DNA from 2 places in the Pseudomonas sp. EB271-G4-1 genome. Region 1 is predicted to be linked to the other one. Evidence: predicted binding sites of a transcription regulator. Region 1 holds the regulator's gene; the other holds the start of a gene.

The links. Region 1 encodes sigma-54, which starts transcription at its own class of promoters, with help from an activator protein. Its sites were predicted from a motif close to ANTGGCATNNANNTTGCTNT; they were not measured.
Region 2: the regulator sigma-54 is predicted to act here: its motif matches at 2,413-2,432, upstream of glnK (P-II family nitrogen regulator).

The regions. Positions count from the first base shown of each region.
Region 1 covers NZ_JBYTEO010000029.1:81,486-86,034, forward strand. Annotated here, with positions in the region: gene lptC (LPS export ABC transporter periplasmic protein LptC) at 1-193, shown strand, start outside; gene lptA (lipopolysaccharide transport periplasmic protein LptA) at 180-728, shown strand; gene lptB (LPS export ABC transporter ATP-binding protein) at 728-1,453, shown strand; gene AC3WWR_RS16405 (RNA polymerase factor sigma-54) at 1,638-3,131, shown strand; gene hpf (ribosome hibernation-promoting factor, HPF/YfiA family) at 3,207-3,515, shown strand; gene ptsN (PTS IIA-like nitrogen regulatory protein PtsN) at 3,528-3,992, shown strand; gene rapZ (RNase adapter RapZ) at 3,995-4,549, shown strand, end outside.
Region 2 covers NZ_JBYTEO010000044.1:24,958-29,506, forward strand. Annotated here, with positions in the region: gene AC3WWR_RS20820 (aldose 1-epimerase family protein) at 1-244, shown strand, start outside; gene AC3WWR_RS20825 (YifB family Mg chelatase-like AAA ATPase) at 251-1,744, opposite strand; gene AC3WWR_RS20830 (accessory factor UbiK family protein) at 1,952-2,218, opposite strand; gene glnK (P-II family nitrogen regulator) at 2,640-2,978, shown strand; gene AC3WWR_RS20840 (ammonium transporter) at 3,014-4,351, shown strand.

The DNA of each region.
Region 1 (4,549 bases):
AAAGAACCGCGACACCCTGATCACCAGTACTCGCATGACCGTGTTCCCGCAGCAGCAATATGCGCAGACCCAGCAACCCGTTAGAATCGACGGCGCTGGCGGTGTATCGACTGGTGTCGGCATGAAGGCGTATTTGAAAGAAAGCAGGATACACCTGCTATCGAACGTAAGAGGACAGTATGAGGCTCGTTAAAACCCTCCCTATTTTGCTCAGTCTGGGCGCAGCACTGGGAAGCGTGAGCGCCTGGGCTCTGCCGGACGATCAGCAGCAACCCATCCGCATCCAGGCCGACGACGCCCAACTGGACGACAAGAACGGTGTGGCCACCTATACGGGCGATGTGGTCATCACCCAGGGCTCGATCATTGTCAAGGGCAACAAGGTGACCATGACCCGCGCCCCCGATGGCGACGTCGACGTGGTGACCTCGGTGGGTAACCTGGCCTACTTCGAGCAACTGCAGACCGCAGGCGACACCAAGCCCGTGCAGGGATGGGGCGTGACCATCCAGTACCTCGCCAAGCAAAATCGTGTCGTGCTGATCGACCGCGCCAAGGTCATCGACAAGGACAGCAACGTCACTCAAGGCGAGAAAATCGTCTATGACACCGAGAAAAAGCTGGCCAGCGCCGGTCGCGCAACGGGCAGCAAGGTGACCGAGTCGCGTCCGCGCATCGACATGGTGATCCAGCCGAAAAAGAAAACCGACGAGCAAAAGGCCCCTTAATGGCAACTCTGAAAGCCCAGCACCTGGCCAAGAGCTACAAGAGCCGCCAGGTCGTGCGAGACGTCAGCCTGTCCATCGACAGCGGCCAGATCGTCGGCCTGCTCGGCCCCAACGGCGCCGGCAAGACCACCTGCTTCTACATGATCGTCGGCCTGGTACAGGCTGATCAGGGGCGCGTGCTGATTGATGACCTCGATGTCAGCCACCAGCCGATGCACGGTCGTGCCAAGGCGGGTATCGGTTATCTGCCGCAAGAAGCGTCGATCTTCCGCAAACTCTCCGTGGCCGACAACATCATGGCCATCCTCGAGACCCGCAAGGAACTCGACAAGGCCGGTCGCCGCAAGGAACTGGAAAGCCTGCTGCAGGAGTTCCACATCAGCCACATCCGCGACAACCTCGGCATGAGCCTGTCCGGTGGCGAACGCCGTCGCGTGGAAATCGCCCGGGCACTGGCCACCAACCCGAAATTCATCCTGCTCGACGAACCGTTCGCCGGCGTTGACCCGATCTCCGTGGGTGACATCAAGCAGATCATCCACCACCTCAAGGCCAAGGGCATCGGCGTACTGATCACCGACCACAACGTCCGCGAAACCCTGGATATCTGCGAAACCGCCTATATTGTCAACGATGGTCAACTGATCGCCGAAGGCGACGCTGAAACCATCCTGGCCAATGACCTGGTGAAAGAAGTGTACCTGGGGCATGAATTCCGCCTGTAAGCATCGCGGTGTCCGGCGAGTCGGCAGAGCGCTTGGCGCAATAAAAAATCAACCTTTTTTTATTGTTACAGCGCTCTAGGCAAACGCCGCGGTTTCGGGCATATAATTTGCTTATGTTTGGCGCTCCGGCGCCCTGTAGTGGATGGCGCATGTGCGCCGGCGAATAAGGTGTTAAGCCCCTGCCATGAAACCATCGCTAGTCTTGAGAATGGGCCAGCAGCTGACGATGACACCGCAGCTGCAACAGGCCATCCGCCTGCTCCAATTGTCGACCCTGGACCTGCAACAGGAAATCCAGGAGGCCCTGGAGTCCAATCCGATGCTCGAGCGCCAGGAAGAAGGCGACGACTTCGACAATTCCGACCCGCTGGCCGACAACGCCGAACACAAACCCAGTACCGACACCCAGGAACCCTCCTACCAGGAAAGCGCCACGACCGTCGATAATATCGAGGAAGGCGACTGGAACGAGCGCATTCCCAACGAACTGCCTGTCGACACCGCCTGGGAAGACGTCTACCAGACCAGCGCCAGCAGCCTGCCGAGCAACGATGACGACGAGTGGGATTTCACCACCCGCACATCAGCCGGCGAGAGCCTGCAAAGCCACCTGCTGTGGCAATTGAACCTGGCACCGATGTCCGACACCGATCGCCTGATCGCCGTGACCCTGATCGACTGCATCAACAACCAGGGCTACCTGGACGAGACGCTGGAGGAAATCCTCGAAGCCTTCGATCCGGAACTGGACATCGAACTGGACGAAATCGAAGCCGTCCTGCACCGCATCCAGCAATTCGAACCTGCCGGCATCGGCGCACGCAACCTGGGTGAATGCCTGCTGTTGCAATTGCGCCAACTGCCCGCCAAGACGCCTTGGCTGGCCGAAGCCAAGCGCCTGGTCACTGACTATATCGACTTGCTCGGCAGCCGCGACTACAGCCAGCTGATGCGCCGCATGAAGCTCAAGGAAGATGAGCTGCGCCAGGTGATCGAGCTGGTCCAGAGCCTCAACCCGCGCCCGGGCTCGCAAATCGAGTCGACCGAAGCCGAATACGTGGTTCCGGACGTGATCGTGCGCAAGGATAACGAACGCTGGCTGGTGGAGCTCAACCAGGAGTCGGTGCCCCGCCTGAGGGTCAACGCCCAGTATGCGGGCTTCGTTCGTCGTGCCGACACCAGCGCCGACAACACCTTCATGCGCAATCAACTGCAGGAAGCCCGCTGGTTCATCAAGAGCCTGCAAAGCCGCAACGAAACCCTGATGAAAGTGGCCACGCAGATCGTCGAGCATCAGCGCGGCTTCCTGGAGTATGGCGACGAAGCCATGAAGCCATTGGTCCTGCATGACATCGCCGAAGCGGTCGGCATGCATGAGTCGACGATTTCGCGGGTTACCACGCAGAAATTCATGCATACCCCTCGGGGCATTTATGAACTGAAATACTTTTTCTCCAGTCACGTCAGCACCTCCGAGGGCGGAGAATGCTCGTCCACGGCGATTCGCGCGATCATCAAAAAACTGGTGGCGGCGGAAAATCAGAAAAAGCCGTTGAGTGACAGCAAGATCGCTGGTTTACTGGAGGCACAAGGCATTCAGGTGGCTCGCCGCACCGTCGCCAAGTACCGCGAATCCCTCGGGATCGCGCCTTCGAGCGAACGCAAGCGGTTGATGTAGGGCCACGCCACAGCGTTCCAGTGGCAGATCATCTGGATCTGCCGCTTTATGCACTGGCAACGAAGGAGAAGCTGTATGCAAGTCAACATCAGTGGACACCAACTGGAAGTGACCAAGCCCCTGCGTGAATACGTCGAGCTCAAGTTCAAGAAGCTCGAGGGGCATTTCGACAAGATCACCAACGTGCAAGTCACGATGTGCGTCGAAAAGTTGAAGCAGAAAATCGAAGCCACGCTGCATATACCCGGCAATGAGGTCGTCGCCAACGCGGAACATACCGATATGTACGCGGCAATCGACGCACTGACCGACAAGCTGGATAAACAACTCAAAAAGCATAAGGAAAAGACTCAGAGCCTCCTCCAGGGCGCTACGGGTCGTTAACACTCCCAACCCATGATCCGACTTGAAAGCATCCTGACCCCCGGCCGTTCCCTGGTGAACGTGCCGGGCGGCAGTAAAAAGAAAGCCCTCGAGCAAATTGCCAACCTCATCCATCGCGAAGTGCCGGATCTGGCCATGCAGGATGTTTTCGAGAGCCTGGTCGCCCGTGAAAAACTCGGCTCCACCGGCTTTGGTAATGGCATCGCCATTCCCCACTGCCGTCTAAAGGGCTGTGATGCGCCCATCAGTGCCTTGATGCATCTGGACGCCCCTATCGATTTCGACGCCATCGACGGCGCTCCGGTTGACCTGTTGTTCGTGCTACTGGTCCCGCAAGCCGCTACCGATGCGCACCTTGAGTTGTTGCGCCAGATTGCCAGCATGCTCGACCGCAAGGACGTGCGCGACAAACTGCGCAACGCTGCGAGCAATCAAGCCTTGTATCAGGTTGTCCTGGACGAGCAAAACGGGCAGTAATCATGCGCTTGATCATCGTCAGCGGCCGCTCCGGCTCAGGTAAAAGTACCGCCCTCGACGTCCTCGAGGACAACGGCTACTACTGCATTGACAACCTGCCTGCCGGGTTGCTGCCTGAACTGGCCGAGCGAGCGCTGATACACACCGAACTGGCACAGCCACTGGTTGCCGTGTCCATCGATGCTCGCAACCTGCCAAGCCACTTGTCGCGGTTCCCCGAGTTACTGGCAGAAGTGCGCAGTCGCCACATCCAGTGCGATGTCCTCTACCTGGATGCCGACGAAGAAACCCTGCTCAAACGTTTCTCGGAAACCCGTCGGCGTCACCCGCTGAGCAACGCCAACCGCTCGCTGGCCGAAGCGATCAACGACGAGACCACCCTGCTCGGTCCGATTGCCGACCTTGCCGATCTCAAGCTCAACACCACCAGTCTGAATTTGTATCAACTGCGCGATACCATCAAGCTGCGCCTGCTAAACCAACCGGAACCCGGTACGGCGTTTCTCGTGGAGTCGTTCGGGTTCAAGCGTGGTATGCCGGTCGACGCCGACCTGGTA
Region 2 (4,549 bases), on a different contig from region 1:
AGGCCAGGGCTATGTCTCGGGGCTGGAGCCGGGAACAAGTTTTTCCTACAACCGCCGTTATCAGCGGCCACTGAACCTGGTGCCGACCATTGCGCCGAAGGAACACAAGCAGTTCCGCATCAGCTACAGCTTGTTGGCGGATAAGGCGGCTGTGGATAAGGCCTTGAAGCAGGTGGGCGAGATTCAGGCGGGGCGGGAAACTGAGGTGCGGCAGACGCCGTTGGTTGATCTAACCAAAGGGTGATGCCGGCTAGAGCGTTGTCGGCCGATATTGCAGCGCCTCGGCCAAATGTTCGCGTCCAATTCCATCGGCTTGTTCAAGGTCCGCCAGCGTGCGCGCAACTTTGAGCAGCCGGTGCGCTGAACGCAGGGAGAGGTTTAGTCGTTCACAAGCGGTTTCCAGCCAGTTTTCATCGACTGTGGATAACTTGCAGTGCTTACGCAGCGCCGGTAGATCGAGAAAGGCATTGGCACAGCCCTGACGCTTCTGCTGGCGCTCGCGTGCCTCGGCCACTATCAATGCAGCGCTGGCGCTGTCCTCTCCCGGTTTCACGGGGGGATTCAGCGCCGTGGCCTCCCGTGCGACGGTCAGGTGCAAGTCGATCCGATCCAACAGTGGGCCCGACAGCTTGTTGCGGTAACGTTGCACCATGTCCGGTGTGCAGGAGCAGCGGCCCGTGGGTTCGCCAAGATATCCACAGGGGCACGGATTCATCGCCGCCACCAACTGGAACCGCGCTGGAAACCGCACGCGATCCTTCGCCCGGGAAATCACGATATGCCCGGACTCCAATGGTTCTCTTAAAACTTCCAGAACCCGGCGTTCAAACTCTGGAAGTTCGTCCAGAAACAGGACGCCATGGTGGGCGAGGGTGATCTCGCCCGGCTGCGGTTTCGAGCCGCCACCCACTAGTGCGGGGCCTGAGGCAGAATGGTGGGGTTGGCGAAACGGCCGATGCGGCCAATGGCTCAGCGGTACGCAACTGGTAACGGATTGGATCGCCGCCACCTCCAGGGCTTCGCTTTCGGATAGCGGCGGCAGTAGCCCGGGCAGGCGACTCGCCAACAGCGTTTTTCCGGTTCCAGGCGGCCCGCTGAACAACAGGTTATGAGCGCCTGCGGCAGCAATCAACAGCGCCCGCTTGGCCGCCAGCTGTCCCTGCACTTCATTCAAGTCAGGATAAGGTTTGCTGGCGTAGAGCAAACCATTGGAGACGTAAGGCTCGATCGGTGTATGCCCATTGAAATGCGCGACAGCCTCCAGCAAATGATCCACCGCAATCACTTTCAATCCCGACGCCAGGCACGCTTCCTCGGCATTGGCCCGTGGTACCACCAACGATCGCCCGGCCTTGCGCGCCGCCAAAGCCGCCGGCAATACACCGCGCACAGCCCGGACCGCGCCAGACAATGCCAGCTCACCCAGGCACTCCACATCATCGAGCGTCAACGTCGGCACCTGCACGCTCGCCGAAAGAATCCCCAGCGCAATCGCCAGATCGAAGCGCCCGCCATCCTTGGGCAAATCCGCCGGTGCCAGGTTCAGCGTGATGCGCCGTGGCGGAAACTGCAGCCCCGAATTGATGATCGCACTGCGCACCCGGTCCTTGCTTTCCTTCACCGCCGCCTCGGGCAGGCCGACCATGGTCAGTGATGGCAAGCCATTGGCCAGGTGGACTTCAACAGTGACAGCGGGCGCATCCACGCCAATCTGGGCGCGGCTGTGGACGATGGAGAGGGACATGGTCGTTCCTTGAGGTGACGAGAGGCCGCTTCCTGCGGGTTTTTCAAGGGTAGACGGGGGAGAGGGGATTGGTGGAGTGGTTAGGCGGGCAAACTTTCACGGGATATTACGGTGACGCTCCGCGTCGCTTCAGAGGCGGAACGCGGAGCGTCCCTGGAAGCATTCCCACGCAGAGCATGGGAAGGATCAGTTACTTCAGTTATTCAGTTATTCAGTTTCCGCTGGTGGGCTCAGCTTCGCTTCCAGCTCCGCCACTTTCGCCTCAAGAGCCTCCAACCGTGCCCGGGTGCGTGCCAACACGACCATCTGGCTATCGAACTCTTCGCGGCTGACCAGATCCAGCTTGCTGAATCCGCTCTGCAACAATGCCTTGAACTGGCTTTCGATTTCGCTTTTCGGCAGTGGAGTGTCGCCGCTGAAGAGGCGGGAGGCGGTGCCTGTCAGGGCGTCGAGGAAGTCTTTGGGCGCGAGCATGGGGGAATGTCCTGGTAGCAATGCCCGGCAGTGTACCACGCAGTGTCTATAGTCAAATTCGCGGGCAAGGGATGCACGCTTTTCGAGCATGGGGACGGACGGTATCGCACCGTTGTTGTGCGTAACGCGTTGGGTGTTGTCGTGAAGTGGTTGCGATCTGTTGGCAAAGGCTTGAAATCAAAGTGTTTTGTGGAGATGGCAAGCTTTCTGCTTAGATGCTGATGACCCATGCACTGATGCAGTCGCTGTGACGAATGCAGTGCGCCAGGCGAGACGCGGGGAGTGTTTCGCAAGGAGCGGTTAGCTGGCGTCGTACGGGCAGGTAAGGCCGACGATGCGTTACAAAGCCAGGCACTGCGCTTAGACTTGAGACGGGTTTGTTTTCCTGGGGCAAGTCCATCAAATTCGGGAGAGAGTTTTCATGAAGCTAGTCACTGCCATCATCAAGCCGTTCAAGTTGGACGACGTGCGCGAGTCGTTGTCCGAGATCGGCGTGCAGGGCATTACCGTTACTGAAGTCAAAGGCTTCGGTCGGCAGAAGGGTCACACCGAGCTGTATCGCGGCGCGGAGTATGTGGTCGATTTCCTGCCAAAGGTGAAGATTGATGTCGCCATTGACGACAAGGATCTCGACCGGGTTATCGAGGCGATAACCAAGGCGGCCAACACCGGCAAGATCGGTGACGGCAAGATCTTCGTGGTCAATCTGGAACAGGCGATTCGCATCCGTACCGGCGAAACCGATACCGACGCAATCTAAGCCGCCACAAACCCAACGCCCCAGGAGAAAACAAAATGACTCTGCGTAAATTCGCAGGGCTAGGAGCCCTGTTGTCCTTCGTAATGCCCAGCCTGGCCTTGGCGGCAGACGAAGTGGCGGCCCCAGTCCTCAACTCCGGCGACACCGCCTGGATGTTGACCTCGACAGCCCTCGTGCTGTTCATGACCATTCCCGGCCTCGCGCTGTTCTACGGCGGCATGGTGCGCTCCAAGAACATTCTGTCGGTGATGATGCAGTGCTTCGCCATTACCGGCCTGATCAGCGTCCTGTGGGTCATTTATGGCTACAGCATTGCGTTCGACACCACCGGCATGGAGCAGGGCGTCGTCAACTTCAACTCCTTCTTCGGTGGCATGGGCAAGGCTTTCCTCGCCGGTGTCACGCCATCCAGCCTGACCGGCCCTGCGGCGCTGTTCCCTGAGGCGGTGTTCATCACCTTCCAGATGACGTTCGCCATCATTACCCCGGCGCTGATCGTCGGTGCCTTCGCCGAGCGCATGAAGTTCTCCGCGATGCTGATCTTCATGGGCATCTGGTTCACCCTGGTGTATGCACCGATCGCGCACATGGTCTGGTCCGGCAACGGCGGCCTGATGTGGGACTGGGGCGTGCTGGACTTCGCTGGCGGCACCGTGGTGCACATCAACGCCGGTGTGGCCGGTCTGATTGCCTGCCTGGTGCTGGGCAAGCGCAAAGGTTTCCCGACCACGCCGATGGCCCCGCACAACCTGGGTTACACCTTGATGGGTGCGGCCATGCTGTGGGTCGGCTGGTTCGGTTTCAACGCCGGTTCCGCTGCGGCGGCCAATGGCACTGCCGGCATGGCGATGCTGGTCACTCAGATCGCGACCGCCGCCGCTGCGCTGGGCTGGATGTTTGCCGAGTGGGTCACCCACGGCAAGCCAAGCGCATTGGGTATCGCTTCGGGTGTCGTGGCCGGTCTGGTTGCGATCACTCCTGCTGCTGGCACCGTGGGCCCGATGGGTGCCCTGGTTATCGGCCTGGCAGCGGGCGTGGTGTGCTTCTTCTGCGCCACTACCCTGAAACGCAAGCTCGGCTATGACGACTCCCTGGACGCCTTTGGCGTGCACGGTATCGGCGGTATTCTCGGCGCGATCCTGACCGGTGTATTCGCTGCACCGTCCCTGGGCGGCTTCGGCACCGTGACCGACATCGCCGCACAAGTATGGATTCAGTGCAAAGGCGTGGGCTTCACGGTGATCTACACCGCCATCGTCACCTTCATCATCCTCAAGGTCCTGGACGCCGTGATGGGCCTGCGGATCACCGAGGAAGAAGAAGCGGTCGGCATCGATCTGGCGCTTCACAACGAACGCGGCTACAACTTGTAAGCACGCGCATGAAAAAATCTTGCCCGGCTTGCCGGGCATTTTTTCGTCTGGAGTTTGTCATTGAAGCAAAGGCTGAAAGGTTTTTTCTTACAGCTTTTACGACGTTTGCGATGCGAGTTTTTGTGCCGCCAATGGCTTACATGATTGAAGGATGATCAGGGCCTTTGTTTTTTCCCTGAGCGCGCTAGAATGCGCCCC